DNA from 4 places in the Kluyvera sp. genome. Region 3 is predicted to be linked to each of the others. Evidence: predicted binding sites of a transcription regulator. Region 3 holds the regulator's gene; each other region holds the start of a gene.

The links. The regulator CRP, encoded in region 3, controls carbon source genes, mostly activating them, when cyclic AMP is high. The targets are predictions, from matches to a motif close to ATGTGANNNNNNTCACAT.
Region 1: ACW14G_RS14835 (YfcZ/YiiS family protein) is a predicted target of CRP. The motif match lies at 3,264-3,281, and genes of this name have one in related genera.
Region 2: serC (3-phosphoserine/phosphohydroxythreonine transaminase) is a predicted target of CRP. The motif match lies at 2,787-2,804, and genes of this name have one in related genera.
Region 4: aaeR (HTH-type transcriptional activator AaeR) is a predicted target of CRP. The motif match lies at 5,081-5,098, and genes of this name have one in related genera.

The regions. Positions count from the first base shown of each region.
Region 1 covers NZ_CBDKZX010000044.1:87-7,570, reverse strand. Annotated here, with positions in the region: gene ACW14G_RS14850 (formate/nitrite transporter family protein) at 1-593, opposite strand, end outside; gene mlaA (phospholipid-binding lipoprotein MlaA) at 880-1,635, shown strand; gene fadL (long-chain fatty acid transporter FadL) at 1,698-3,014, opposite strand; gene ACW14G_RS14835 (YfcZ/YiiS family protein) at 3,387-3,671, shown strand; gene fadI (acetyl-CoA C-acyltransferase FadI) at 3,856-5,166, shown strand; gene fadJ (fatty acid oxidation complex subunit alpha FadJ) at 5,175-7,313, shown strand.
Region 2 covers NZ_CBDKZX010000105.1:871-8,865, forward strand. Annotated here, with positions in the region: gene aroA (3-phosphoshikimate 1-carboxyvinyltransferase) at 206-1,489, opposite strand; gene serC (3-phosphoserine/phosphohydroxythreonine transaminase) at 1,561-2,649, opposite strand; gene ACW14G_RS20770 (DUF421 domain-containing protein) at 2,850-3,542, opposite strand; gene ycaO (30S ribosomal protein S12 methylthiotransferase accessory factor YcaO) at 3,670-5,430, shown strand; gene focA (formate transporter FocA) at 5,837-6,694, shown strand; gene pflB (formate C-acetyltransferase) at 6,751-7,995, shown strand, end outside.
Region 3 covers NZ_CBDKZX010000014.1:39,166-47,160, reverse strand. Annotated here, with positions in the region: gene ACW14G_RS08175 (phosphoribulokinase) at 1-670, shown strand, start outside; gene ACW14G_RS08170 (OsmC family protein) at 721-1,125, opposite strand; gene crp (cAMP-activated global transcriptional regulator CRP) at 1,430-2,062, shown strand; gene ACW14G_RS08160 (YccS/YhfK family putative transporter) at 2,117-4,192, shown strand; gene argD (bifunctional acetylornithine/succinyldiaminopimelate transaminase) at 4,185-5,402, opposite strand; gene pabA (aminodeoxychorismate synthase component 2) at 5,487-6,050, opposite strand; gene ppiA (peptidylprolyl isomerase A) at 6,147-6,719, opposite strand; gene tsgA (MFS transporter TsgA) at 6,998-7,995, shown strand, end outside.
Region 4 covers NZ_CBDKZX010000040.1:11,190-19,184, reverse strand. Annotated here, with positions in the region: gene yhdP (AsmA2 domain-containing protein YhdP) at 1-1,675, shown strand, start outside; gene tldD (metalloprotease TldD) at 1,782-3,227, shown strand; gene ACW14G_RS14225 (YagU family protein) at 3,281-3,895, opposite strand; gene aaeR (HTH-type transcriptional activator AaeR) at 4,137-5,063, opposite strand; gene aaeX (p-hydroxybenzoic acid efflux pump operon protein AaeX) at 5,193-5,396, shown strand; gene aaeA (p-hydroxybenzoic acid efflux pump subunit AaeA) at 5,404-6,336, shown strand; gene aaeB (p-hydroxybenzoic acid efflux pump subunit AaeB) at 6,342-7,995, shown strand, end outside.

The DNA of each region.
Region 1 (7,484 bases), on a different contig from region 3:
GGAAACATCCACACCATGGTCGCAATAAGCCAGCCGGAGATAATGGCGTTGGCGAACATCTCCGTTGGGCTGTTTTTCATAACGTCGAGGCCTATCTTAATAAAGGCGTCCCGGGTCTCTTCTTTAAAGATAGGCATATACTCAAACGCCCAGGCGGCAAGACCGGTGCCGATCAGGTTGCCGAGCAGGACCACGCCCCACAGGCGCATAAGCAAGCCGACGTTACCCAGCGTCAGATTTTGCATGACCGGCAGGACAGCGGTGACGGTATTTTCGGTAAACAGCTGCTGGCGCGCCATAATGACGATGATAAAACCGAAGGTGTAGCCGAGGTTTTCGAGTAAATAACCGCCCGGTACGCCGTCCAGTTCGACATGAAAAATCCCTTTGGCGACCAACGACGCGCCCATCGATAACCCTGCGGCGATTGCCGACCACAGCAGTGCCATCGCGTCGCGCTCCATCTCTTTTTCGCCTTCCTGACGAATATGTTCATGAATTGCCATGGCACGAGAGGGGAGCCGGTCCTCATCGATTTCGATTTTTTCCCCGCTAAGCTTCTCTTCGCTTTCCACCTTGATGTCATCCATCATAATGTTCCTGAATAAAGAGGCGTATTGCTAAAGCGTAGCGGCTGCTGGCTTAATGGGCGGTGGATATATTCTGAAAGTGCAAAAATGGTAATATTTGTTTTTTTCTCGCCGTTAGAATATAAGCGCCACGGCGTGCTCTTTACCAGGCTATGATCAGATCAATAAAATTGGCTATATAGACATCGTCGGCGTGCTGTTACAATCACTTACACCTAAACAGGCGGATACGATTAAGGTCCGTCATGGATGGCAATCAGTGATAGCCATAATCACCAGGGAGACATTTATGAAGCTTCGCCTGTCGGCGCTTGCGCTCGGAACAACACTGCTGGTGGGCTGTGCAAGTTCCGGAACAGAACAGCAGGGGCGTTCTGACCCGTTTGAAGGTTTTAACCGTACGATGTACAGCTTCAACTTTGACGTGCTGGATCCGTACATTGTTCGCCCGGTCGCCGTCGCGTGGCGTGACTACGTTCCGCAGCCCGCGCGTAATGGCCTTGGCAACTTTACCAGCAACCTGGAAGAGCCGGCCATTATGGTTAACTCTTTCCTGCAAGGCGACCCGTACACGGGGATGGTTCACTTCACCCGCTTCTTCCTGAACACCATTCTGGGGATGGGCGGCTTTATTGACGTCGCCGGTATGGCAAACCCGAAACTGCAGCGCGTGCAACCGCACCGTTTCGGCAGCACGCTGGGGCACTATGGCGTAGGTTATGGCCCGTATTTGCAGCTTCCGTTCTACGGCAGCTTCACGCTGCGTGACGAAGGCGGCGACATGGTCGACACCACTTATCCGGTGCTCTCCTGGCTGACCTGGCCGATGTCTATCGGCAAGTGGATGGTTGAAGGCGTAGAGACGCGCGCTCAGCTTCTCGACTCCGACGGGCTGCTACGTCAGTCTTCCGACCCGTACATTATGGTGCGTGAAGCCTACTTCCAGCAGCACGACTTTATCGCTAACGGCGGCAAGCTGAAGCCGGAAGAGAACCCGAATGCGCAGGCGATTGAGGGCGATCTGAAGGACATCGATTCCGAGTAACGAATCGGCGGTAATAAAAAAGGGTGAACAGATGTTCACCCTTTTTTTATGTCGACAATCTATCAGAAGCGATAGTTGAAGTTAGTACCGAACAGCCACGCTTTACCTTCAGATTTGAAGGTGTAATCGCCTTCCTGTACGGTAACGCTCTGTCCGTGCATATAAGACGCACCAACGTCGATAGACGCATCGTCGTTAAACGCGTAGGTGGTACCGGCGCTCAGCCAGAAACGGTCCTGATCCGGGATGGAGATGGAACGATGGTTGGCCGGAACCGGACTATCATCGAACGCAATACCGGCACGGAAGGTCCAGGTTTTGTCGTAGTAATAGGTGGTACCCAGCGCGATACGGTAGGCGTCTTTAAAGCTTTCGTCTTTATAGAACAGCTCCTGACCGTTTGAACCCGTTGCTTTCAGCTCCTGGAACTGGCTCCAACTGGTGTACGCGATGCTATAGTGAATCGCCCACTGCGGGTCGACGCGGTTATAACCGGAAACTTCCCACATTTCAGGCAGGTTCAGGGTCAGAGAACCATTGATCGTGCGGCCATCTGTGCCGTACGGCAAACCTGTAATGCCACGAGCGGCGAAAATCTGGTTCCCGCGGCTGGTGATTGAGCTTTTGTAATCGCCGTCAAAGTCGATTTTGACTTCAGAGCGATAGGTCAGGCCCCAACGGTTGTTTTTGTCCAGTTCATACAGGATCCCTGCGTTCCAGCCGTAGCCCCATTCATCACCCTTCAGATGGGCGACCTGAGAGTCCGGGCCAGTGATGCCGACGGCCTGGCCAGTTGCGCCAGGGAACAGCAAGCTGGTTTCACCGGCATAGCGTTCAATTTTGGCTTTTGCGTAAACCGCGTCAAAGCCCAGGCCGAAGCTCCAGTTACTGCTCAGACGGTAGGCGCCGCTCAGGTTCAGGTTAGCGGTTTGCAGGTCGGTTTTACCGCCGTACATGCCAGCCGCATAATTATCGTTGAATTCCGTTGCCAGACCGTAGTTAGAGGTCACTGATGCCCCCCAACCAAACTGCTCGTTAATCGGCATAACGAAGTGTACGTTAGGTACCCATGCCGTTGGCGCAATGTTATCAGCGTCGGTGCTTCTACCTGTCAGAGGTGATTTACCGCTAATGTTAACATCAGGATCAATATAAACCGCACCGGCAGAAAACGTCGGGCGATCGAACATCATAATTAATGCCGGGTTACGGCTGGCGTTACCCGCGTCATCGGCGATAGCGCCTTCACCAGAATAGGCACGGCCCAGACCAGAGGACGAAAATTCATTAAGCTGGAAGCCCGCTGACCAGGCTTGGGTTGAAACAAGTGCCACTGCGACAGCAAGAGCGGACTTCGTGTAACGGGTTTTCTGGCTCATGACCATAACCTCATTGAGTTATTTTTATACAAACAATGTTACATGTAGTAACAGAAGCGCGAAGTGTAGGGGCTGGACTACGACAGAGAAATCAGACCAGTGACGAGAGTATAGGTCTGACCAGCTGGTATGTTGCAATATTGTTTATTAGATTTTTCTAAGATGTTGTTTGAAACGAGATCTGGTTGGCAAAAATGCGGGTTTGGTCATAGCGTCGGAATGCCGGAATTTGTTTTAGATCATTTTTAATTGTGATTTCGGTCACTTATCGCCTTGGATCACATTCTCGACTGGAGACGCACAAAGGGCGGGCGTAAAATAGGCGCATAGTTTATCTGGCACCCTGAGTGCACCAAACAGAGGAAATCTACGATGAGTAAATGTAGTGCTGATGAAACTCCGGTATGCTGCTGCATGGACGTTGGTACCATTATGGACAACTCCGACTGCACCGCATCTTACAGCCGCGTGTTCGCCAACCGCGCAGACGCGGAAGAGACGCTGGCGGCGCTGACTGAAAAGGCGCGCGGCGTAGAATCCGAACCGTGCAAAATCACCGCCGACTTTAAAGACGTTGAAGGCGGCGTGCAGCTGGATATCGACTTTGTCTTTGCCTGCGAAGCAGAAACTCTGATTTTCCAGTTGGGCCTGCGTTAATCGCCCCTGCAAACCACTTGTCTATTAACGCCCCCGTTGCTGATGCAATGGGGGCGTTTTCTTTTCTGCTCATTGTGTTTTAGCTCGCATTTTTTCCTCTCCCTGATTGGCTAAGTGTAAAAAATTAGTTAAGAATGTTATCAGGTCAGACCACTTGGTCGATTTCCGATAACAGGGGAGAGTTATGAGTCAGGCGTTACCACTAATCACCCGCCAGGGCGATCGCATTGCCATTGTCAGTGGGTTACGAACCCCTTTTGCCCGACAGGCGACGGCTTTTCACGGTATACCTGCCGTTGATTTAGGCAAAATGGTGGTGGGTGAAATGCTGGCGCGCAGCGAAATTCCCCCCGACGTTATTGAACAGCTTGTTTTTGGCCAGGTTGTGCAGATGCCGGCCGCGCCCAATATTGCCCGAGAGATTGTTCTCGGCACTGGGATGAACGTGCATACCGACGCCTACAGCGTCAGCCGCGCCTGCGCCACCAGCTTTCAGGCGGTGGCAAACGTAGCGGAAAGTCTGATGGCGGGGACCATTCGCGCGGGTATCGCCGGTGGGGCCGATTCCTCTTCTGTCCTGCCGATTGGCGTCAGTAAAAAGTTGGCCCGTACGCTGGTTGATGCCAACAAAGCCCGTACCCTTGGGCAGAAGTTGAAACTTTTTTCTCAGCTGCGTCTGCGCGATCTGCTGCCGGTACCGCCTGCGGTGGCAGAGTATTCCACCGGGCTGCGTATGGGGGACACCGCCGAGCAGATGGCTAAAACCTACGGCATTACCCGCGAACAGCAGGATGCGTTGGCAAACCGGTCGCACCAACTGGCCGCGCAGGCCTGGGCGGCGGGTAAACTGACAGATGAAGTGATGACCGCCTACGTGCCTCCCTACCGCAATCCGTTGGAACAGGACAACAATATTCGCGCCAACTCTACGCTGGCGGATTACGCCAAACTGCGTCCGGCGTTCGACCGCCAGCATGGCACCGTCACGGCGGCCAACAGTACGCCATTAACCGACGGCGCGGCGGCGGTGATTCTGATGACGGAATCGCGTGCGAAAGAGCTGGGGCTGACGCCGCTGGGTTATCTGCGTAGCTACGCCTTTACCGCTATTGATGTCTGGCAGGATATGCTGCTGGGGCCGGCATGGTCTACGCCGCTGGCGCTGGATCGCGCAGGGCTAACTTTCTCCGACCTGACGCTGATTGATATGCACGAAGCCTTTGCTGCGCAAACACTGGCGAACATTCAGTGCCTGGCCAGCGAAAAATTTGCTCGCGAGGTGCTGGGGCGCAGCCAGGCAACCGGCGAAATTGAAGAGAGCAAATTTAACGTACTGGGCGGCTCCATCGCCTACGGACATCCGTTTGCGGCAACCGGCGCGCGTATGATCACCCAAACGCTCAATGAGCTGCACCGTCGCGGTGGCGGCTTCGGGTTAGTCACTGCCTGTGCGGCTGGTGGATTAGGCGCGGCGATGGTTCTGGAGGCTGAATAATGGACGCGATGAAATCGGCATTTACCTTCACCGTACGCCCGGACAATGTGGCGGTCGTCACGATCGACGTTCCTGATGAAAAGATGAATACCCTGAAAGCGGAGTTTGGCGGTCAGGTGCGCGCCATCCTCAAACAAATTCGGGACAACAAAACGTTGCAGGGCGTGGTATTTATCTCCGCCAAGCCCGACAACTTTATTGCCGGGGCCGACATTAATATGATTGGCCGCTGTCAAAGCGCCCAGCAAGCCGAGTCGCTGGCGCGTCAGGGGCAGCAGGTGATGGCGGAAATTCAAAGCCTGTCGATTCCGGTGGTGGCGGCGATTCACGGGGCTTGCCTTGGCGGCGGTCTCGAGCTGGCGCTGGCCTGCCATGCGCGCATCTGTTCCGACGATGGGCGGACGGTGTTGGGGCTACCGGAAGTGCAGTTGGGTCTGCTGCCGGGGTCCGGCGGCACTCAGCGGTTACCGCGTTTGATTGGCGTCAGTACCGCGCTGGACATGATTTTGACCGGCAAACAGCTTCGCGCACGTCAGGCGCTGAAAGTGGGGCTGGTGGATGAGGTTGTGCCGCGTTCGATTTTGCTCGACGCCGCTGCGGAATATGCGCGTAAAGCGCATCATGAACATCGCCGTCTGTCGGTGCGCGATCGTATTCTGGCGGGTCCGTTGGGGCGTCATCTGCTGTTCAGCATGGCGGCAAAGAAAACCGCGCAGAAGACGCAGGGCAACTATCCGGCAACGGATAAAATCCTCAAGGTGATTGAAACCGGGCTGGCGCACGGCGCCAGCAGCGGCTACGAGGCGGAAGCTCGCGCCTTTGGCGAGCTGGCGATGACGCCGCAGTCACGTGCGCTGCGCAGTATTTTCTTTGCCAGTACGGATATCAAAAAAGATCCTGGCGCCAGCGTTGCGCCTGGCCCGCTGGGCTCGGTCGGTGTATTGGGCGGTGGCCTGATGGGCGGCGGTATTGCCTACGTTACCGCCATTAAGGGCAAGCTGCCGGTACGTATTAAGGATATCAACGCCAACGGGATCAACCATGCGTTGAAATACAGCTGGGATCAACTGGAGCAAAAAGTACGTCGTCGCCATCTGAAACCTGCCGAGCGCGACGCGCAGTTAGCGCTGATTTCCGGTAGCCTCGACTACCGTGGATTTGCGCATCGTGACCTCGTGATTGAGGCGGTTTTTGAAGACCTCGCGCTCAAGCAGAAGATGGTGGGTGAGGTTGAACACTATTGTGCTCCTCACACTATTTTTGCTTCAAATACTTCTTCTTTGCCCATTGGCGATATTGCTGCTCAGGCACAGCGCCCTGAACAGGTGATTGGTTTACACTTTTTCAGCCCGGTAGAGAAAATGCCTCTTGTGGAGGTTATCCCGCATGCGGGGACGTCTGAACAGACGATCGCAACGACCGTTAAGCTCGCGAAGAAACAGGGTAAAACGCCGATTGTGGTCGCCGATAAAGCCGGATTCTACGTAAACCGTATTCTCGCCCCGTACATCGCCGAAGCCATGCGCATGCTTGTTGACGGTGAGCGTGTGGAAGACATTGATAATGCATTGGTTAAATTTGGTTTCCCGGTTGGGCCCATTCAGCTACTGGATGAAGTGGGTATCGATACGGGCACGAAAATTCTCCCTGTGCTGGAAGCGGCCTACGGCGAACGTTTTAGCGCCCCTGCAACGTTGATTCAGGCAATTTTGAATGACGATCGCAAAGGCAGAAAAAATGGCCGTGGTTTCTATCTTTATGGTGTAAAAGGGCGTAAAAGCAAGAAACAGGTGGATACCGCGGTCTACGCCCTCGCGGGCATGTCGGCGCGTAACGCCCGCTGCTCGGCAGAGCAGATTGCCGAACGTTGCGTGATGCTGATGCTTAATGAGGCGGCACGCTGTGTTGATGAAGGCATCATCCGTAGCGCGCGCGATGGCGACATCGGCGCGGTGTTTGGTATTGGTTTCCCACCGTTCCTCGGTGGCCCGCTCCGCTATATGGATTCGCTTGGCGCGGGTGAAGTGGTTGCCAGACTGCAACGACTGGCCGGTCTGTATGGCCCGCGCTTTGCGCCGTGCGATGCGCTTTTACAGCGGGCGGAGCGGGGAGAGACCTTTTGGCCCAGGGATGAACAGATTCCATGAATGGCTGTCAAAGTAGGTGAACCCTGATGAATCGCAAGGTTTCTGGCTATTTTGTAAACAGATGTTGACTATACTTACGCCAGTAAGGTAAAAATCAGCGTTTCATTCAGTGAATGGATAAGGCACAATGCCCGGCTACCGCGTCACCCTCAGGGTGACGCTGGTGCTTCT
Region 2 (7,995 bases), on a different contig from region 3:
ACGCCGCGCATTATACGCATCTCTGCGCCAGACGGTTACCTTTGTCTGCGAATTCCAGAATTAGCCCTATCAATAGCAGGAGAATAGACAAGTATAGTGGGCCTGGCGTGAGCTAGCCCGGAAAGTGGCAATGATTTAATTTTTAGCCGCAAAAAGTCCGAAAAAAACGCCGACATCAGGCCGGCGTTTGACATGAGAGAAAGCACTAAGCCAGGGTGCTAATACGCGCCAACTGCTCGAAATAGTCCGGGAACGTTTTCGCCGTACATTTCGGGTCAAGGATGGTGACTGGGGTATCCGACAGCGCCACCAGCGAGAAACACATCGCCATACGGTGATCGTTATAGGTGCCGATTTCCGCAAAATTCAGCGTCGCAGGCGGTGTCACACGAATATAGTCTTCACCTTCTTCAACTTCAGCGCCCACTTTACGCAGTTCGGTCGCCATCGCGAACAGGCGGTCAGTCTCTTTCACACGCCAGTTATAGATGTTACGCAGCGTCGTCGTGCCTTTGGCAAACAGCGCCGCGGTGGCAATCGTCATCGCCGCGTCAGGGATATGGTTCATATCCATGTCAATTGCGTTCAGCTCGCCGTGGGTGCAGGCAATGTAGTCATCGCCCCAGGTGATGGTTGCGCCCATTTTCTCCAGCACGTCAGCAAAGCGAATATCGCCCTGTACGCTGTGGCGGCCGATACCGGTCACCTTCACGGTGCCACCTTTAATCGCCCCGGCCGCAAGGAAGTAAGAAGCTGAAGAGGCGTCGCCTTCTACCAGATATTGTCCAGGAGACACATATTGCTGATTACCGCTCACGACGAAGCGCTGGTAATTCTGGTTTTCAACTTCAACACCGAAGGTTTTCATCAGGTGCAAGGTGATATCAATATACGGTTTGGAGACCAGGTCACCCTTGATACTAATGGTGGTGTCCTGCGGCGCCAGCGGTGCGGTCATCAGCAGCGCGGTCAGGAACTGGCTGGAAACGCTGCCATCAACCTCAACGTTACCGCCGTTAAAACCGCCCTTCAGTCGCAGCGGCGGGTAGTTTTCCTGCTCCAGATACTCAATTTGCGCACCGCCCTGACGTAGGGCATCGACCAGGTGGCCAATCGGACGCTCCTTCATGCGCGGTTCGCCGGTCAGCACGATATTGTTTGCGCCGAGGCACAGCGCGGCAGCCAGCGGACGCATGGCGGTGCCGGCATTACCCAGGAACAGCTCCAGCTCGCCGGGCGCCTGCAGCGGGCCGCCGTTGCCGGTCACTTCGCAGCGGGTACGATCGGCAGACAGGGTGTAGTGAATTCCCAGCGCTTTCAACGCGTTCAGCATGTGGCGAACATCATCGCTGTCCAGCAGGTTTGTCAGGACGGTGGTGCCACGCGCCAGCGCCGCCAGCAGCAGCGCACGGTTCGACACGCTTTTAGAACCAGGCAGATTAATCGTGCCGTCTACGCGCGCGATAGGTTGTAACGTCAGGGATTCCATGAAACTCAACTCTCAAAAGCAGAAGTAAAAACCCCACAGACAGGTGCTGTGGGGATGAACAAAAAATAAAATTAACCGTGGCGACGTTCAAAGTCCTGCATGAACTCCGTTAACGCCTGTACGCCAGCCAGCGGCATAGCGTTATAGATGGATGCGCGCATCCCGCCCACGACGCGGTGGCCTTTCAGCGCATGCAGGCCGGCGGCAAAGGATTCCTCGAGGAACACTTTGTCCAGCGCGCTGTCGGCTAGCTGGAACGGCACGTTCATGCGTGAACGGTTGGCGCTGGCCACGTCGTTGCGATAGAAATCGCTGCTATCAATGGTGTTATACAGAAGATCGGCCTTCTGCTGATTGATGCTGTCCATGGCCGCAACGCCGCCCTGCTCTTTCAGCCATTTGAAGACCAGACCCGCCAGATACCAGGCGAAGGTCGGCGGCGTGTTGAACATGGAGTCGTTGTCGTTCAGCACGGTGTAGTCGAGAATCGACGGGCAAGCCACGTGGGCTTTACCCAGCAGATCTTCGCGCACGATGACCAGCGTTAAGCCCGCCGGGCCAATGTTTTTCTGCGCGCCTGCGTAAATAACGCCGTAACGGCTGACGTCAAGCGGGCGAGAGAGAATGGTCGATGAAAAGTCAGCGGCAACGATCACGTCTTTACCAAAGTTCGGCGTCTCTTCAATCGCGATGCCGTCAATGGTTTCGTTCGGGCAGTAGTGCAGATAGGCCGCGTTATCGGAAAGCTGCCAGTCGCGCATCGGTTTAACCGCACGCTTGCCGTCGACGGTAATTTTCGCGTCGATAACGTTCGGGGTGCAGTATTTTTTGGCTTCTTTTACCGCACTTGCCGCCCAGTAGCCCGCATCGACGTAGTCGGCAGTGGTTTTGTCACCCAGAATGTTCAGCGGAACGCCGGCAAACTGACCGCGTCCGCCGCCGTGGCAGAACAGTACTTTGTAGTTGGAAGGGATATTAAGCAGGTCGCGGAAATCTTTTTCTGCTTCCTCCGCCACATGGATAAACTCTTTACCACGATGGCTGACTTCCATTACCGACGTACCTAACCCGTTCCAGTCGCAAAGTTCTTTCTGCGCCAGTTTAAGAACTTCTGCCGGAAGCATCGCCGGACCTGAACTGAAATTAAAGACCTGAGCCATAACCCTCACCACATTGCAATGTTGTCTGACCGCATGCCTCGCGCGTCATCAACGCGTGGGCATAAGTTATTCCTGTGGCTATTGGTTTTATCATTCAGTGACACGCGCCGCAATGTCTAAAACTTTCTGCCGCCGAAATGCGCCGTTCATCACACAATAGATTCTGCCGTCTTGCCGGTACAAAACCGACAAAATCGCTGTCAGGCAATGCGTTTCGCCCTGCTCACCTTCGTCCATGCCGGATTTGCGCAGCGCGGACATAATTGGCGCTCCCCCGCCTGTAGGCCGACAACATAGCTGCAACGGACGCACGCGTACTCTCCCGGCTCAGGCACCGCTTTAAATCGCTGGGTCAGGCTATCGGGTAAGATACACAGGCCAGGTTTTACCTCATCGTCGGGATAAAAAAACACGCTAATCTGGCCGTCGGTTTCCATAATCGCCAGGCGGACCTGCCCAAGTTGCTCAATACTGTTAAGACGCAGCGCCATAAAAAAATCCAGCTCCGTCAGATTCGCTCGCCGCACGTTCTCCCAGGCCAGTTGGCCTTCTTTCACGATGACAATCGCTTTGCCTTCGAGTAGATCCTGCACTTTCTCGCTTTTCGACATCAGCCACATCGCCAGCCGATACAACAGCGCGAGAGTGACAAAAACGGCCAATACCGGTACCAGCGGGACATCATCATAAAACGCCACGTCTCCCGCCGCCGACCCCAACGTCAGGATAATCAGCACTTCAAAGAGCGACATCTGGCGAACGCCGCGGCGCCCGGTAATTTTGAGAAACAAGAAAACCAATACGAAAGTAAAGAGGCACCTTAGCGCCACTTCACCTAAAAATTCAGGGGGAGCTTTATCAAATGCCATCCGTTGAAGATCAAATGCTTTCATTTTTCGACGCCTTAACAGTAGGTTATCGTCAGTAAGCATAGCTGCCCCTTTTATTTTCGCCGAAGATAGCACCCGTCACGCAAAACCCGTATCATTGCGCGCTTTCCGTACGACAAAAGAGATTGCTATGACGCAAACCTATATTCCCGGCAAAGATGCCGCACTGGAAGATTCCATCGCTCGCTTCCAGCAAAAGCTGCTCGATCTGGGCTTCGATATTGAAGAAGCCTCCTGGCTGAACCCGGTTCCTAACGTCTGGTCGGTGCATATTCGTGATAAGGCATGCTCTCTGTGCTTTACCAACGGCAAAGGCGCGACCAAAAAGGCGGCGCTGGCTTCCGCGCTGGGCGAGTACTTCGAACGTCTGTCAACCAACTATTTCTTCGCCGACTTCTGGCTGGGCGACAAAATCGCCAACGATCCGTTCGTTCACTACCCGAACGAAAAATGGTTCCCGTTGACCGATGACGACGAAGTGCCGGAAGGCCTGCTCGACGCGCGTCTGCGTGCGTTCTACGATCCTGACGATCAGCTGACCGCCAGCATGCTGGTCGACCTGCAGTCCGGCAACGACGATCGCGGCGTGTGCGGCCTGCCGTTTACCCGTCAGTCCGATGGTGAAACCATTTATATCCCGATGAACATCGTCGCGAACCTGTACGTTTCCAACGGCATGTCGGCGGGCAACACCCGTAACGAAGCCCGCGTTCAGGGTCTGTCGGAGGTGTTCGAACGCCACGTGAAAAACCGCATCATTGCGGAAAGTATCAGCCTGCCGGAGATTCCGGCCGAAGTGCTGGCACGCTATCCGGGTGTGGTGGAATCCATCAAAACGCTGGAAGCGGAAGGTTTCCCGATCTTCGCCTACGACGGCTCTCTGGGCGGCAAATACCCGGTGATTTGCGTCGTGCTGTTCAATCCGGCAAACGGTACCTGCTTTGCTTCCTTTGGCGCGCATCCGGACTTTGGCGTCGCGCTGGAGCGTACGGTAACCGAGCTGCTACAGGGTCGTGGTCTGAAAGATCTCGACGTGTTCACGCCGCCGACCTTCGATGACGAAGAAGTGGCTGAGCATACCAACCTGGAAACCCACTTCATTGACTCCAGCGGTTTGATCTCCTGGGATATGTTCAAGCAGGACGCCGACTATCCGTTCGCCGACTGGAACTTCTCCGGCACAACCGAAGAAGAGTTCGCTACGCTGATGGCTATCTTCAAAGAAGAAGATAAAGAAGTGTACATCGCCGACTACGAGCACCTTGGCGTCTACGCGTGCCGCATCATCGTACCGGGCATGTCCGATATTTATCCTGCTGAAGATCTGTGGCTGGCAAACAACAATATGGGTAGCCATCTGCGCGAAACGATCCTCTCCCTGCCGGGCAGCCAGTGGGAGAAAGAAGAGTACCTGAATCTGATCGAGCAGCTCGACGATGAAGGGCTGGACGACTTTACCCGCGTGCGCGAACTGCTGGGTCTGGCGACCGGTCCAAACAACGGCTGGTACACCCTGCGTATTGGCGAACTGAAAGCCATGCTGGCACTGGCGGGCGGCGACCTGGAACAGGCGCTGATCTGGACGGAATGGACCATGGAGTTCAACGCCTCGGTATTCAGCGCCGAGCGCGCCAACTACTACCGTTGCCTGCAAACGCTGCTGCTGCTGTCCCAGGAAGAAGAACGTGAGCCCCTGCAGTATCTGAACGCGTTTGTCCGTATGTACGGCGCCGATGCGGTGGAAGCCGCCAGCGCGGCGCTGAGCGGCGAAGAGGCATTCTATGGCCTACAGCCGGTTGACGGTTCTCTGGAGGCCTTCCCGGCCCATCAGTCGCTGTTACAGGCCTACGAGAAACTGCAGCGCGCAAAAGCCGCTTTCTGGGCGAAGTGATCGTTTCTCCATATAAATAGTAGGTTTAATCGACGACCTGGGCTATATTACGGGGCCACTTGCTGGCCCCTTTTTTATATTTCAACGTTTCGCTTCGTGATTCTGTGAAAATAAAGTTAAACATAAGTAAACACTATAATTAGTAGCTTACTTTTATTGTTAAATTTCACGATCATTACTCCATTTTAATTAACCAATAAAATGAAGGTAAAAGAAAAAATTCAACTGAATTTGTAAATCTTAAAATTTATTTTCACCTTATTATTCATATCGTTAGCAAGGGATTGTTGAAAAACCACGCGTTCTTCAGGCCTATTAGCCAGGTGAGATATGATCTACATCAAATTCTCATCTATAATGCTTTGTTAGTATCTCGTCGCCGATTAAATAAAAAGAGAGAGTTAGTGTGAAAGCTGACAACCCTTTTGATCTACTCCTTCCTGCCGCTATGGCCAAAGTTGCCGAAGAAGCAGGTGTCTATAAAGCAACCAAGCATCCGCTGAAAACCTTTTATCTGGCGATTACTGCGGGCGTCTTTATCTCGATTGCTTTTGTTTTTTACATTACCGCAACCACAGGTACAGCGGGCATGCCGTTCGGCATTGCTAAGCTGATTGGCGGTATCTGTTTCTCGCTTGGCTTAATTCTTTGCGTAATTTGTGGCGCTGACCTCTTTACATCGACCGTCCTCATCGTTGTGGCGAAAGCCAGCGGCCGAATCACCTGGGGTCAACTGGCAAAAAACTGGCTTAACGTCTATGTTGGTAACCTGATCGGCGCGCTGCTGTTCGTGTTGCTGATGTGGTTGTCCGGTGAATACATGACAGCCAACGGCGGATGGGGGCTAAACGTCCTGCAAACCGCTGACCACAAAATGCACCATACATTTATCGAAGCCGTCGCTCTCGGCATCCTGGCGAACCTGATGGTCTGCCTGGCAGTCTGGATGAGCTACTCTGGCCGCAGCCTGATGGATAAAGCCATGATTATGGTTTTACCGGTTGCCATGTTCGTCGCCAGCGGTTTTGAGCACAGTATCGCAAACATGTTTATGATCCCGATGGGTATCGTAATACGCAACTTTGCTAGCCCGGAATTCTGGACCGCTATCGGTTCGACTCCGGACAGTTTCTCTCACCTGACCGTGATGCACTTCATCACCGATAACCTGATTCCGGTAACCATCGGGAACATCATCGGCGGCGGTTTGCTGGTTGGGTTGACATACTGGGTCATTTACCTGCGTGGCGGCGACCGTCATTAATTGATGGTTGCTCCAGGCAGTAAATAAAAAGTCCACTTAAGATAGGTAGGTGTTACATGTCCGAACTTAATGAAAAGTTAGCCACAGCCTGGGAAGGTTTTGCGAAAGGTGACTGGCAGAATGAAGTAAACGTACGTGACTTCATCCAGAAAAACTACACTCCGTATGAGGGTGACGAGTCCTTCCTGGCTGGCGCAACTGACGCGACCACAGCACTGTGGGACAACGTTATGGAAGGCGTTAAACTGGAAAACCGCACTCACGCGCCAGTTGACTTTGACACCGCCGTAGCTTCCACCATCACTTCCCACGACGCTGGTTACATCAACAAAGCGCTGGAAAAAATTGTTGGTCTGCAGACTGAAGCTCCGCTGAAGCGTGCGCTTATCCCGTTCGGCGGCATCAAAATGATCGAAGGTTCCTGCAAAGCGTACAACCGCGAGCTGGACCCGACCATCAAAAAAATCTTCACCGAATACCGTAAAACCCACAACCAGGGCGTGTTCGACGTTTATACTCCGGACATCCTGCGCTGCCGTAAATCCGGTGTTCTGACCGGTCTGCCAGACGCATACGGCCGTGGCCGTATCATCGGTGACTACCGTCGTATCGCCGTTTACGGTATCGACTACCTGATGAAAGACAAATTCGCTCAGTTCTCCTCTCTCCAGTCTGATCTGGAAAACGGTGTGAACTTGGAAGCGACTATTCGTCTGCGTGAAGAAATCTCTGAACAGCACCGTGCGCTGGGTCAGATCAAAGAGATGGCTGCTAAATACGGCTACGACATCTCTGGTCCGGCTACCAACGCTCAGGAAGCTATCCAGTGGACTTACTTCGGCTACCTGGCCGCGGTTAAATCTCAGAACGGCGCAGCAATGTCCTTCGGTCGCGTATCCACCTTCCTGGATGCTTACATCGAACGTGATATCAAAGCAGGCAAAATCACCGAACAAGAAGCTCAGGAAATGATTGACCACCTGGTCATGAAACTGCGTATGGTTCGCTTCCTGCGTACCCCTGAGTATGATGAACTGTTCTCCGGCGACCCGATTTGGGCAACTGAATCCGTCGGTGGTATGGGCGTTGACGGCCGTACCCTGGTCACCAAAAACAGCTTCCGTTTCCTGAATACCCTGTACACCATGGGTCCGTCTCCGGAACCGAACATCACCATCCTGTGGTCTGAAAAACTGCCGCTGGCGTTCAAAAAATTCGCCGCGAAAGTGTCCATCGATACCTCTTCTCTGCAGTACGAGAACGATGACCTGATGCGTCCGGACTTCAACAACGATGACTAC
Region 3 (7,995 bases):
TATTAGCTACTTTGGTCCGGATGCCAACGACTTCGGCCTGCTGGAACAAACCTTTCGCGACTATGGCGTGAGCGGTAAAGGGCAGTCGCGTAAATATCTGCATACCTACGATGAAGCCGTGCCGTGGAATCAGGTACCCGGCACGTTTACCCCCTGGCAGCCGCTGCCAGAACCGACCGACGTGCTGTTCTACGAAGGGCTGCACGGCGGCGTAGTGACGCCACAGCATGATGTCGCCCGCCACGTCGATCTACTGGTCGGCGTCGTGCCAATCGTTAACCTTGAGTGGATCCAGAAGATGATCCGCGACACCAGCGAACGCGGACATTCTCGCGAAGCGGTGATGGATTCCGTGGTGCGTTCGATGGAAGACTATATCAACTACATCACGCCGCAGTTCTCCCGCACCCATATCAACTTCCAGCGCGTGCCGACGGTCGATACCTCTAACCCGTTTGCCGCCAAGGGTATTCCGTCGCTGGACGAAAGCTTTGTGGTGATTCACTTCCGCAATCTCGACAACATCGACTATCCGTGGCTACTGGCCATGCTGCAAGGCTCGTTTATCTCGCATATGAATACGCTGGTGGTTCCCGGCGGGAAGATGGGGCTGGCGATGGAATTGATCATGACACCGCTGGTGCAGCGTATGATGGAAGGGCGAAACTAATGCACGAACCCTCACCCCACAGGGGCGAGGGATTTGCTACGTGCGAGGAATTACCCTTCGATCACTTCGTAGGAGTGGGTGATATTCACCGCTTTTTCAAGCATCAGCGCAACAGAACAGTACTTCTCCGCAGACAGATCCACCGCACGGGAAACCGCCGCATCCTTCAGCCCTTTACCGGTGACGATAAAATGCAGATTGATGTGGGTGAACAGGCGCGGCGCTTCTTCACGACGCTCGGAGGTCAGCTTCACTTCGCAGTCGGTCACGTCGTTGCGGCCCTTCTGCAGGATAGACACCACATCGATGGCGCTACAGCCGCCCGCGGCCATCAGCACCACTTCCATTGGGCTTGGCGCTTTATCGCCAGAGTTGCCGTCCATCAGGATCTGGTGTCCAGAAGCGGACTCACCGAGGAAGGTCAGCCCTTCAACCCATTTCACACGCGCTTGCATAATTTTTAACTCCAAGGTTGCAATTTTCTTCTCAGATTACGCGCACATAACAATTCTCGCAATGGAAGGCGATCGACGTCATGCTGAAGCGAGACACCAGGAGACACACGGCTAAAGCTATGCTAAAACAGTCAGGATGCTACGGTAATACATAAACGTACTGCATGTATGCAGAGGACATCACATTACAGGCTGCGACAGTATTCGACAGCCGACTTCCCAGGTAACGGGAAGGATACTATTGCAACCGGTGGCCGCAATGCTTTTGCCGCCGGGAAGAGCTTATAACAGAGGATAACCGCGCATGGTGCTTGGCAAACCGCAAACAGACCCGACTCTCGAATGGTTCTTGTCTCATTGCCATATTCATAAGTACCCATCGAAGAGCACGCTGATTCACCAGGGTGAAAAAGCAGAGACGCTGTATTACATCGTAAAAGGCTCAGTGGCAGTACTCATCAAGGACGAAGAAGGGAAAGAGATGATCCTCTCTTACCTCAACCAGGGCGATTTCATCGGTGAGTTAGGCCTGTTTGAAGAAGGCCAGGAACGCAGCGCGTGGGTACGGGCAAAAACCGCTTGTGAAGTTGCTGAAATCTCTTATAAAAAATTCCGTCAGCTGATCCAGGTTAACCCGGACATCCTGATGCGTCTCTCTTCGCAAATGGCGCGTCGTCTGCAGGTTACCTCTGAGAAAGTCGGCAACCTGGCGTTCCTCGACGTCACCGGTCGTATCGCTCAGACCCTGCTGAACCTGGCGAAACAACCTGACGCGATGACCCACCCGGACGGGATGCAGATCAAAATCACCCGTCAGGAAATCGGCCAGATCGTCGGCTGCTCCCGTGAAACCGTGGGCCGTATCCTGAAGATGCTGGAAGATCAGAATCTGATCTCCGCACACGGCAAAACCATTGTCGTTTACGGTACCCGCTAATCCAGCCCAAACGGCGTATTGCGTCATGCAGTACGCCGTTTTTGTTTTCCCCCTATGTGGCGCAGGCTGATTTACCACCCGGAAGTCAACTATGCACTGCGGCAAACGCTGGTGCTGTGTCTGCCCGTTGCCATTGGTCTACTGCTCGGCCACCTCCAGCAGGGGTTGCTGTTCTCGCTGGTGCCCGCCTGCTGCAACATTGCCGGGCTTGATACCCCGCATAAGCGTTTCTTCAAGCGTCTGATCATCGGCGGCTGCCTGTTCGCCGGATGTAGTCTCGCCGTTCAGTTGCTGCTGGCGCGTGATGTGCCTTTGCCACTGATTCTGACCGGGCTAGCGCTGCTGCTTGGCGTCACAGCAGAGATCAGCGCGCTACACGGACGACTGCTGCCCGCCTCGCTAATTGCCTCCATTTTTACCCTCAGCCTGGCAGGGAATATGCCCATCTGGCAGCCATTATTGATCTACGCGCTGGGGACATTATGGTACGGGCTATTCAACTGGTGGTGGTTCTGGATGTGGCGCGAGCAGCCGCTACGCGAGTCGCTCAGCCTGCTTTACCGTCAGCTTGCCGACTACTGCGAAGCCAAATACAGCTTGCTCACCCAGCATACCGATCCCACCACCGCGCTGCCGCCGCTGCTGACTCGCCAGCAAAAGGTGGTGGATCTGATTTCCCAGTGCTACCAACAGCTGCACATGCTGGCGGCGAACCAGCACAATGACTACAAGCGGCTGCTGCGCGCTTTCCAGGTTGGGCTGGATTTGCAGGAGCATATCTCCGTCAGCCTGCACCAGCCGGAAGAGGTGCAGAAGCTGGTTGAACGCAGCCATGCGGAAGCGGTGATCCGCTGGAATGCCCGGACGGTAGCCGCACGCCTGCGCGTGCTGGCGGACGATATTCTCTATCACCGCTACCCTACCCGCTTCAACATGGATAAACAGATTGGCGCGCTGGAGAAAATTGCCGACCAGCACCCGGATAACCCGGTGGGTCAGTTCTGTGCCTGGCACTTCAGCCGCATTGCCCGTGTGCTGCGCTCCCAGCGCCCCCTATACCCGCGTAACCTGATGGCCGACAAAGAACGCCGTCTGCCGCTGTTCCCGGCGTTAAAAAGCTACCTCTCTTTGCGCTCTCCCGCCCTGCGTAACGCCGCGCGTCTCAGCGTGATGCTGAGCATCGCCAGCCTGATGGGCGCGGCGCTGCATCTGCCGAAACCGTACTGGATCCTGATGACGGTGCTGCTGGTCACGCAAAACGGTTACGGCGCGACCCGGGTGCGAATTTTCCACCGAGCGGCGGGCACCCTTGCCGGTCTGGTGATTGCCGCCGTGGCCCTGCACTTCCATACGCCGCAGGGCTGGGCGCTAACGGGCATGCTGATAGTGACGTTAGTGAGCTACCTGATTATTCGTCGCAGCTACGGTTGGGCGACCGTCGGCTTTACCATCACCGCGGTGTACACCCTGCAAATCCTGACGCTTAATGGCGAAGAGTTTATTGTCGCCCGCTTTATCGACACCATCATTGGCTGCCTGATCGCCTTTGGCGGCATGATTTGGCTATGGCCGCAGTGGCAGAGCGGCCAGCTGCGCCAGAACGCCCAGGCGGCGCTGGAGGCCGATCAGGACGCTATCCGCCTGATCCTCAGCCCCGACCCACAGGCACCGAAGCTGGCCTACCAGCGCATGCGCGTCAACCAGGCACACAACACGCTGTACAACACGCTGAACCAGGCGATGCAGGAGCCGGGCTTTAATTCACGTTATCTTGAAGATATGAAACTGTGGGTGACCCACAGCCAGTTTATCGTCGAGCACATCAATGCCATGACGACGCTGGCGCGCGAGCACAATATGTTGACGCCTGATTTGGCGCAGCAGTACCTGGAGTCGTGTGAGATTGCTCTACAACGCTGTCAGCAGCGTCTGGAATACGATGAAGCGGGGAGCAGCGGCGAGGTCAACATTATGGAAGCGCCGGATTCACTGTCCCACGGGCCGTTAAGCACCATGGAACAGCATCTCCAGCGAATTCTGGGGCACCTGAACACCATGCACACTATTTCGTCGGTGGCCTGGCGCCAGCGCCCACGGCACGGCGGCTGGTTAAAGCGGCAAACTAGCTAACAATTTTCGCGACGGCCTGGGCAAAGCGCTGCATGCCTTCGTCGATATCCACCTCTTCCACCACCAGCGAGGGGGCAAAGCGCATCACGTCCGGGCCGGCATTCAATACCATCACACCGACATCCGCTGCCGCATACAAGAAGTCGCGCGCGCGGCCTTTGTACTTCGCGTTCAACTCGGCGCCAATCAGCAGCCCCATCCCGCGCACATCGCTGAAGACATCGTATTTCGCGTTAATCTGTTGCAGATGCTGAACAAACCGCTCGCGCTTAGCATTGACGCCGTTCAGCACTTCCGGCGTGTTGATAATATCGAAGGCCGCACCGGCGACCGCGCAGGCCAGCGGGTTACCACCGTAGGTAGAGCCGTGCGAACCGACGTGGAAAGCGCTGGCAATATCGTTGGTTGTCAGCATGGCGCTCACCGGGAAGCCACCGCCCAGCGCTTTAGCGCTGGTCAGAATGTCCGGCGTCACGCCGTAGTGCATGTAAGCAAACAGCGAACCGGTACGCCCCATGCCGCTCTGCACTTCATCAAAGACCAGCAGCGCCTGATGCTTGTCACACAGGTCGCGCAGCCCTTTGAGAAATTCCGGCGTTGCCGCCTGCACGCCGCCTTCGCCCTGAATCGGCTCCACCACCACCGCGCAGGTGTGGTCATCCATCACCGCTTCCACCGCGTGCAGATCGTTAAACGGCACGTGAACGATATCGGCAGGTTTAGGGCCGAAACCGTCGGAGTACTTCGGCTGACCGCCGACGGAGACGGTAAACAGCGAACGCCCGTGGAAGGCATTATGGAAGGCGATAATTTTCGTTTTATACGGACTATGGCGGGTTGAAGCGTAGTAACGCGCCAGTTTAAAGGCGGTCTCGTTGGCTTCAGTGCCGGAGTTCATGAACACCACGCGCTCGGCGAATGTGGCGTCAACCAGTTTCTGGCCCAGACGCAGCGCCGGTTCGTTGGTAAACACGTTGCTGGTGTGCCACAGGGTTTCACCCTGGGTTTTCAGCGCCTCAACCAGCGCCGGATGACAGTGGCCCAGCGCCGTCACCGCGATACCGCCAGCAAAATCAACGTACTCTTTGCCTTGCTGATCCCAGACGCGACTGCCTTTTCCCTTCACCGGAATAAACTCCGCCGGTGCATAGATTGGCAAAATGACCTGATCGAAGGTCGCGCGGGTGATCGCAGGTTGTTTGTTTACCATGTCATGCCCTTCTTCAAACGATGCAGCAATGAGTGTGAAAATCTATCCACAAAATATGCATAAAAAATCACATCATAGCAACTACTATCGCTGGAGAAAGTTGGCCAGTAGCTGGTGCCCTTGTTCGCTAAGAATGCTTTCCGGATGGAACTGAACGCCTTCCAGATCCCACTCGCGATGACGAATGCCCATGATTTCCCCGCTTTCACTGCGGGCGGTGACCTCAAAGCAGTCGGCCAGCGTATCGGGATCAATCAGCAAAGAGTGATAGCGGGTCACGGTCAACGGGTTATTCAAACCACGAAAAACGCCCTGCTGCTGATGGGTAATTGGCGACGTTTTGCCGTGCATGACCTGCTGTGCGCGAACGATACGCGCGCCAAACGCCTGCGCGATGGCCTGATGGCCTAAGCAAACACCGAGGATAGGAAGGATGCCCGCGTAGTGGCGGATGACATCAAGAGAGATACCGGCATCGTCCGGCGTGCAGGGGCCGGGTGAGATCACGATTTTTTCAGGCGCCAGCTGCTCGATGTCATCAAGGGTGATGTCATCGTTACGTCTGACCACCACGCTGGCCCCCAGTTCGCAAAAATACTGGTAGAGGTTCCAGGTAAAGGAATCGTAATTATCAATCAGCAGGATCATGGCGGCTCCGGTCATTTATCTGCCGCCATTCTACCGAGTGTGGAGTGCTTTAGCGATACGGGCGGCAGCCTCATGCCTGACGCCGCCCGGCCTGACTTACGGCAGCACCTTCGCCGACAGGATCACAATCGGTTTGGTCGGCACATTCTGGTACGGCCCAACGTTGTGGCTCGGCACCTGGGAGATTTTATCTGCCACGTCCATGCCCTTCACCACTTTACCAAATACCGCGTAGCCAAAATCACGCTGGCCGTGGTCAAGGAAGGCATTGTCGGCCACGTTAATGAAGAACTGGCTGGTTGCGCTATCTTTATCCGCGGTACGCGCCATCGCGATGGTGCCACGGGTGTTACGCAGGCCGTTGTCGGCTTCGTTTTTGATCGGCGCGTTAGGCTGCTTCTGCTGCATCTGCTCGTTAAAGCCGCCGCCCTGAACCATAAAGCCCGGGATCACGCGGTGGAAGGTGGTGTTGTTATAGAAACCGCTATTAACGTAGTTCAGGAAGTTTTCAACGGAAACCGGCGCTTTCTGGCTATCCAGCTGCAGCTCGATATTGCCTGCGGAGGTGGTCAGCAGCACGTGCGGATTCGTAGTGGCTGCAAAAGCCGCAGGAGCCATCGCCGAGAGAGCAAAAACAGCCGCCACGGCCGCCAGAGTTGATTTGAGCATGAGAATTCCTTTAACAGGTGCAGTAGAGAAAGCGAGTGGCTTGATTCTAAAGAGGGATAGCCCCTCAGGCCAGTGCTTTACCAAAGTTTACGCGGATGTAACGCTCATAATGAGCAGGGTAAGAATTCACGAGCTTGATTTTGTGATCCAGATCACAATGAAAAGTGTAATACGCCAACGTTTGCGTAATAAAACTATGAATACATCACCTCAGTGACTAAAATCTGCCCGCTCAGCGCAGTGTCAACGCGCTTTACACAACTATTCACAGGCCAGTCATGACTAACAGCAATCGTATCAAGCTCACATGGATCAGCTTCTTCTCCTACGCCCTTACCGGTGCGTTGGTGATCGTCACCGGGATGGTGATGGGAAACATCGCCGATTACTTCAATCTGCCCGTTTCCAGCATGAGTAACACCTTTACCTTCCTGAACGCTGGGATCCTGATCTCGATTTTCCTCAACGCCTGGTTGATGGAAATCGTTCCGCTGAAAACGCAGCTGCGTTTTGGCTTTATCCTGATGGTGCTGGCGGTCATTGGTCTGATGACCAGCCATAGCCTGGCGCTGTTCTCCGCCGCCATGTTCGTACTGGGGCTGGTCAGCGGGATCACCATGTCGATTGGTACCTTCCTTATCACCCACATGTATGAAGGGCGTCAGCGCGGCGCGCGTCTGCTGTTTACCGACTCCTTCTTCAGCATGGCGGGGATGATCTTCCCAATGCTCGCCGCCTGGCTGCTGGCCCGTACCATTGAGTGGTACTGGGTATACGCCTGCATTGGCCTGATCTACGTGGCCATCTTCGTGCTGACCCTCGGCTGCGACTTCCCGGTTCTGGGTAAAAAAGCGCAGAACAACGACCAGCCTATCGTGAAAGAGAAGTGGGGCATTGGCGTGCTGTTCCTGTCCATCGCCGCGCTGTGCTACATCCTCGGCCAGCTGGGCTTTATCTCCTGGGTACCTGAATACGCCAAAGGCCTGGGCATGAGCCTGAACGATGCCGGCAAACTGGTCAGCGACTTCTGGATGTCTTACATGTTTGGTATGTGGGCCTTCAGCTTTATCCTGCGTTTCTTCGATCTGCAGCGCATCCTGACCGTGCTGGCCGGTATTGCCACCGTGATGATGTACCTGTTCAACCACGGCGAACCGCAGCACCTGGCATGGTTTATCCTGACTCTGGGCTTCTTCTCCAGCGCTATCTACACCTCAATTATTACGCTGGGCTCCCTGCAGACCAAAATCGCCTCACCAAAACTGGTTAACTTTGT
Region 4 (7,995 bases), on a different contig from region 3:
CGGCAACCTGACCAGTGAACCGCTGACGGCAACCTGGTTTAATCAGCCGCTGAATATCGATTTCACCACCACCGAAGGGGCGAAAGCGTATCAGGTGGGCGTGAATATGCAGGCCGACTGGCAGCCCGTTAAAATGGGCGTGCTGCCGAAACAGCTCAACGATGCGTTGAAAGGCAGCGTGCCGTGGAAAGGCAATGTCGCGATTGAGCTGCCGTATCACGGTAGCGCCACCTACAAGGTAGGCATTACCGGCGATCTGCAGAATGTGAGTAGTAACTTACCTTCGCCAGCCAACAAAACGGCGGGTCAGGCGCTGCCGCTTAAAATTGACGTCGACGGCAATCTGCGCAGTTTCGACCTGACTGGCAACGTCGGTCAGAGTAACCACATTAACAGCCGCTGGCTGCTGGGTAATAAGCTGGCGCTCCAGAGCGCCATCTGGACCTCGGACAGCCGTACGATACCGCCGCTGCCGCAGGCGCCGGGAGTTGAACTGAACTTACCGCCGATGGATGGCGCGCAGTGGCTGGCCCTGTTCCAGCGCGGCGCGGCGGATAGCGTGAGCTCCGCTGCCTCGTTCCCGGAAAGCGTCACGCTGCGCACACCGTCGCTGGCCTTTGCTGGCCAGCAGTGGAACAACCTGAGTCTGGTCTCAAAACCGACGGCTGACGGATCGCGCGTGGAAGCGCAGGGCCGCGAAATTAACGCCAGCCTGACGATGAAGAACAACTCGCCGTGGCAGGCCGCGGTGCGCTATCTCTACTACAACCCGTCGGCGAACCCGCTGGCGCAGACAGCCAGCAGCGGAAGCGTGAACGCCACCGCCAGCAGCAGCGCTATCGACTTCCATGGTTGGCCCGATCTCCAGCTGCGCTGCGCTGAGTGCTGGCTATGGGGGCAGAAATACGGGCGAATCGACGGTGATTTCAGCGTCAAAGGCGATACGCTCTCGCTGGCAAATGGCCTGGTGGATACCGGCTTTGGCCGCTTGACCGCCGAGGGCGTGTGGGTGAATGCGGCCTCTGGCCAGCGCACCTCGCTGAAGGGCAAAATTCACGGTAACAACGTTGATGATGCGGTGGCCTTCTTCGGCGTTTCCACGCCAATTCGCGACGCGTCCGTTGATGTAGACTACGATTTACATTGGCGTGATAAACCATGGCAGCCGGATGTCGCTTCGCTGAACGGTATTCTCAAATCGCGCGTCAGCAAAGGGCAGTTTACCGATATTTCTACCGGCCACGCCGGGCAGTTGCTGCGCCTGCTGAGCGTCGATGCGTTGTTGCGTAAGCTGCGCTTTGACTTTAGTGACACCTTCAGTGACGGGTTCTACTTTGACTCCATCCGCAGCACCGCGTGGATTAAGGACGGGGTGCTGAATACTGATGATACGCTGGTGGATGGCCTGGAGGCGGATATCGCCATGAAAGGCTCGGTTGACCTGGTGCGCCGCGAGTTGAATATGGAAGCGATTGTCGCGCCGGAAATCTCGGCGACGGTCGGCGTGGCGACGGCTTTCGCGGTGAACCCGATTATCGGCGCGGCGGTGTTTGCCGCGACCAAGGTACTGGGGCCATTGTGGAACAAGGTCTCGATCCTGCGTTATCGCATCACCGGCCCGATCGACAAGCCACAAATTAACGAAGTGCTGCGCCAGGCGCGTAGCAATAAATAGCCGTGATTTGACGCAAGCCTTGAATTGCCTCAATCTCATACGACAAACACCCGGAATACAGGCCCGCTATGCTTAAGGCACGCGGGCATTAGTGAGTAACGAAATAATGAGTCTAAACCTGGTAAGTGAACAATTGCTGGCGGCGAACGGCCTGAATCATCAGGACCTGTTTGCCATTCTTGGTCAACTCACGGAGCGCCGTCTGGACTATGGCGATCTCTATTTTCAGTCCAGCTATCACGAATCCTGGGTTTTAGAAGACCGTATCATTAAAGACGGTTCTTACAACATCGACCAGGGCGTCGGCGTGCGTGCGGTCAGCGGTGAGAAAACTGGCTTTGCCTACGCCGACCAGATTAGCCTGCTGTCGCTGGAGCAGAGCGCGCAGGCGGCACGTACCATCGTGCGCGATGCGGGCGACGGTAAAGTACAAACCCTGGGGGCGGTTGAACACCCGGCGCTGTACACCTCGCTGGATCCGCTACAAAGCATGACGCGCGAAGAGAAACTGGATATTCTGCGCCGCGTCGACAGCGTCGCGCGTGCCGCAGACTCGCGGGTGCAGGAAGTTACCGCCAGCCTGACCGGCGTGTATGAGCTGATTCTGGTGGCGGCAACCGACGGTACGCTGGCGGCGGATGTGCGTCCGCTGGTGCGTCTGTCGGTCAGCGTGCAGGTGGAACAAGACGGTAAACGCGAACGCGGCGCCAGCGGCGGCGGCGGTCGTTTTGGCTATGACTATTTCCTGGCTGACCTCGACGGTGAAGTCCGCGCCGACGCGTGGGCGAAAGAAGCCGTGCGCATGGCGCTGGTCAATCTGTCGGCAGTCGCTGCGCCGGCGGGGACGCTGCCGGTTGTGCTTGGCGCGGGCTGGCCGGGCGTGCTGCTGCACGAAGCGGTGGGCCATGGTCTGGAAGGCGACTTCAACCGTCGCGGCACTTCGGTCTTTAGCGGGCAGATGGGCCAACTGGTGGCGTCTGAGCTATGTACGATTGTGGATGACGGTACGATCGGCGATCGTCGCGGTTCCGTGGCGATTGACGATGAAGGCGTGCCGGGTCAGTACAACGTCTTGATAGAGAACGGCATTCTGAAAGGTTACATGCAGGACAAACTCAACGCGCGCCTGATGGGCGTGGCGCCAACCGGTAACGGGCGTCGTGAATCTTATGCGCATCTGCCGATGCCGCGTATGACCAACACCTACATGCTGGCGGGCAAATCCACGCCGCAGGAAATTATTGAATCCGTGGAGTACGGCCTGTATGCGCCTAACTTCGGCGGTGGCCAGGTGGATATCACCTCCGGGAAATTCGTCTTCTCAACGTCGGAAGCCTACCTGATTGAAAACGGTAAGGTGACTAAGCCGGTGAAAGGGGCCACGCTGATTGGTTCCGGTATCGAAACCATGCAGCAGGTGTCGATGGTCGGTAACGATCTGAAGCTGGATAACGGCGTAGGCGTTTGTGGTAAAGAAGGTCAGAGCCTGCCGGTTGGCGTTGGCCAGCCGACGCTGAAGGTGGATAACCTGACCGTTGGCGGCACCGTCTGACCTGAAAAGTGATATGCGTGAATGGCGCGACTCCCGGAGTCGCGCCATTTTTTTTAGCGAATATGATCCAGCGGAATCTCGGGGTCCGGCTCATGAGTAATACGGTTACGTAAATCACGACGAATGATTTCAATAGACCAGAACCAGATCAGGTGCCCGACGATTTCGGAGACGTGCTCGTACCAGGGAAGTTCAAAAAGCGGCGGTGTTAATCCCATCAATGGGAATGAGATCATATGGACGAAAAGTTGGGCTAAGGCCCCTGCAAGCAGACCCTGCCAGAGTTTAATTTTCGGGAAGACTTCCGCGACTACGCAATAGCCAACAGCGAAGACGATAGAGAAAATAATATGTGTGACGCCAACCCAGTTAAATATATGACCGGCAAATGTATATACCACCGCGTTAGGGTCGGCAACACCTAACCAATCGCGTAGAAATACATAGGGTGGGTTCAGGAAATTGCGCGAACAGTCAATTTGACCGGCCGCTCTGATCAATTGTTCCGGCCCGCATGCGCTGCTAAATAAATCAGTAGGGCTACGTGGAGGCAGCGGAACTTCTGCACCCCATTTGACGAAGGCCGAGACAATCCCAGCGATTAAACCAATGAACGCGGCGAGTCCATAGCGCCGGCGTGAAGGCGGCGTCATTTCAAATAGATTCATAGATGGCCCTTGTCTAAAGTAATCCTGAATATTGCATGCTTATTATTTATATCTGCAACTAATATAATAGTCTCAATTTCAGATATAAATAATAAGATAGGTGACGCTCGGCGGTAGTGTCAATTCGCTAATCTTGATAGTCCAAAGGTGGATATTTTAGATTAGCGATAACGATGTGGTGAAGATATTCAGATAAAGTATATCTATAGTCTTTTTTAAGGTTTAAAGACATATCCCTGCACTACTCTTTCCTTCTTCCGCGCATTCCCTGAAATAATTCCGCCACTTCAACAAAATACTCGGTCAGGTAGTTGATGCAGACTTGCACTTTTAGCGGCAGTTTGTCTTTCTCGGTATACAGGGCATACACCGGACGGGGATCGGACTGATAACGTGGGAAGAGAATTTCCACGTCCCCGCGGTTGATCTCCTCGATCACCCACATCAGGGGCACGTAGGCCAGCCCGGCGCCTGCCGAAAGCCAGCGGGTGAGCGTCATGGGATCGTTGGTGACAAAACGTCCTTCGGGAATGAGGCGCGTGGAAATGCCTTCCGGGGCGATCAACTCGAATTCGTTATCCGGGCGTACGCTGTACTCCAGCCACGAGTGATTGGCGAGGTCGGCGGGTTTCTCCGGCACTCCCGCCTGTTGCAGGTAGCTTTTCGCGGCGCACACCACCATCGGCATCGCGCCTAACCGACGTGAAAAGAGGCTGGAATCTTGTAAGGATCCGACGCGAATGACCACGTCCAGCCCGTCGGCAATCAGGTCTGGCGCGGGAATGCCGGTGACCAGATTGACCGTTAACTCGGGATACTTTTTCAACATATCGGCGGTGATCCGTGCGAGAACATTTTGTGCCATAGTTGAAGAGCAGCCGATACGCAGCGTTCCAATCGGCGTGTTATTAAACGCGTAAAGCTGTTCGTGAACATCCTGGACTTCGTGCAGCATGCGGCGGCAGCCCTGGTAGTAAATTTTACCGGCTTCGGTTAAACCAATGCTCCGCGTACTGCGATTAAGCAGTTTGACCTGGAGCTCATCTTCCAGTTTAGAGACAGTCTGGCTGATGGAAGAGACGCTCATTTGTAGCTGTCGTGCCGCGGCGGTAAAGGAGCCATGCTCGACAACCTTGGCAAACACCGACATCCGTTTTAATCGTTCCATTGTTCACTCTGGCTTAAAAGTGATTTGCATCACACTATGTAGATAAGGCTATAACAGTTACGTTAATATACTGTTAGTTGCATAACTAAAGTTTCAATCTCACCTGCACGCTAGTCTAGTAAGGTCAACATGAGCCTGTTTCCTGTCATCGTGATTTTCGGTCTCTCTTTTCCACCGATCTTCTTTGAGCTGCTGTTGTCGCTCGCCATTTTTTGGGTGGTGCATCGAGTGCTGGTGCCAACCGGGATCTACGATTTTGTCTGGCATCCCGCGTTGTTCAACACGGCACTGTATTGCTGCCTGTTTTATCTGATATCACGTTTGTTCGTTTGAGGTAGATGTGAAAACACTAACAAGAAATATCTCCCGTACCGCGATTACGGTGATACTGGTTATCCTGGCGTTCATCGCTATTTTCCGCGCCTGGGTCTATTACACCGAATCCCCCTGGACTCGCGATGCGCGCTTTAGCGCGGACGTCGTGGCTATCGCTCCCGACGTGTCGGGCCTCATTACTGGTGTACAGGTCAAGGATAACCAACTGGTTACCAAAAATCAGGTTCTGTTTGTGATTGATCAGCCGCGCTACCAGAAGGCGCTGGCCGAAGCAGAAGCCGATGTCTCCTACTACCAGGCGCTGGCTGAAGAGAAAAGCCGTGAAGCCGGGCGTCGTAACAAGCTAGGCATCAATGCGATGTCGCGTGAAGAGATCGATCAGTCTAACAACGTGCTGCAAACCGTTTTGCATCAGTTAGCGAAGGCGCAGGCAACCCGCGATCTCGCGCGTCTTGATCTTGAGCGTACCGTAATTCGCGCGCCAGCAGACGGCTGGATAACCAACCTGAACGTCTATGCCGGTGAGTTTATTACCCGAGGTTCCACGGCGGTGGCGCTGGTGAAACAGCACTCCTTCTACGTGATGGCCTATCTGGAAGAGACCAAGCTGGAGCGCGTGCGTCCTGGCTACCGTGCGGAAATTACGCCGCTGGGCAGTAACCGCGTATTAAAAGGAACCGTTGACAGCATGGCGGCGGGCGTCACCAACGCCAGCAGCAGCGTCGACAGTAAAGGGATGGCGACCGTTGATTCCAACCTGGAATGGGTACGCCTGGCCCAGCGCGTGCCGGTCCGTATTCATCTTGATGACGAACCGGGTAACCTGTGGCCAGCGGGCACGACCGCTACGGTGGTGATCACCGGTGAAAAAGATCGCGATGCCAGCCAGATGACGTTCTTCCAGAAACTGGCGCTGCGCCTGCGTGAATTCGGTTAATCGCCATGGGCATCTTCAGTATTGCCAACCAGCACATCCGCTTTGCCATCAAACTGGCCTGCGCGGTGGTGCTGGCGCTGTTTGTCGGCTTTCACTTTCAGCTTGAAACTCCGCGCTGGGCGGTGCTGACCGCCGCGCTGGTGGCCGCCGGTCCGGCCTTTGCTGCGGGGGGCGAACCTTACGCGGGGGCGATTCGTTACCGCGGGATGCTGCGTATTGTAGGCACCTTTATCGGCTGTATCGCCGCGCTGGTGATTATTATCACCATGATCCGCGCGCCGTTGCTGATGCTGCTGGTGTGCAGCATTTGGGCCGGTTTCTGCACCTGGATCTCGTCGCTGGTGCGCGTCGAGAACTCCTACGCCTGGGGGCTTTCCGGCTATACGGCGCTGATTATCGTTATTACCATTCAGGCCGAACCGCTGTTAACGCCGCAGTTCGCAGTAGAGCGCTGTAGCGAGATCGTGATCGGTATCGTCTGCGCGATCGTCGCCGATCTGCTGTTCTCTCCGCGTTCGATCAAAAAAGAGATCGATAACGAATTGGATTCGATGCTCATCGATCAATACCGCCTGATGCAACTGTGCATTAAGCACGGTGACAGCGATGAGATGGATCGCGCCTGGCTTGCGCTGGTGCGCCGCGCTACCGCGCTGGAAGGTATGCGTAGCAACCTGAATATGGAGTCATCACGCTGGACACGCGCTAACCGTCGCCTGAAAGCGCTAAATACCGTCTCACTGACGATGATCACCCAGGCCGTTGAAACGTTTATCATGCAGAATTCGCGCCCGGAGCTGGTGACAGACGCTTACCGCGAGCTGTTTGAGGAGCCGGTCGAGACGGTGCAGGATGTACATCGTCAGCTTAAGCGCATGCGTCGCGTGCTGGCGTGGACCGGCGAACACGATACGCCGGTCACCATCTACAGTTGGGTCGGTGCGGCCACGCGCTACCTGCTGCTCAGACGTGGTGTGGTTGGCAACGCCAAGATCAGCGCCCGCGAAGAAGAAATTCTGCAAAGCGAAGTGGTGGTGAGGCCGGAATCCGCCGAACGTCATCATGCGATGGTCAACTTCTGGCGTACCACGGTTTCCTGCGCGCTGGGCATTTTATTCTGGTTATGGACCGGCTGGACCTCAGGTAGCGGGGCGATGGTGATGATCGCCGTGGTGACCTCGCTGGCGATGCGTCTTCCCAATCCGCGCATGGTTGCGATCGACTTCCTTTACGGGACGATTGCCGCTTTGCCGATCGGCGCGCTCTATTTCCTGGTGATCATGCCCGCCACCCAGCAAAGTATGTTCCTGCTGTGCCTGAGCCTGGCGGTGATGTGCTTCTTTATCGGCATTGAGGTGCAGAAACGGCGGCTGGGCTCGCTTGGCGCGCTGGCCAGTACCATCAACATTCTGGTGCTGGATAACCCGATGACTTTCCACTTCAGCCAGTTTCTCGACAGCGCGCTGGGGCAGATTGTCGGTTGCTTTATGGCGCTGATCGTCATTCTGCTGATTCGCGATAACTCGCGCTTGCGCACTGGCCGTGTGTTGCTGAACCAGTTTGTGTTTGCCGCCGTTTCGGCGATGACCACCAATATGGCGCGGCGCAAAGAGAACCATCTGCCGGCGTTGTATCAGCAGCTCTTTTTACTGCTGAACA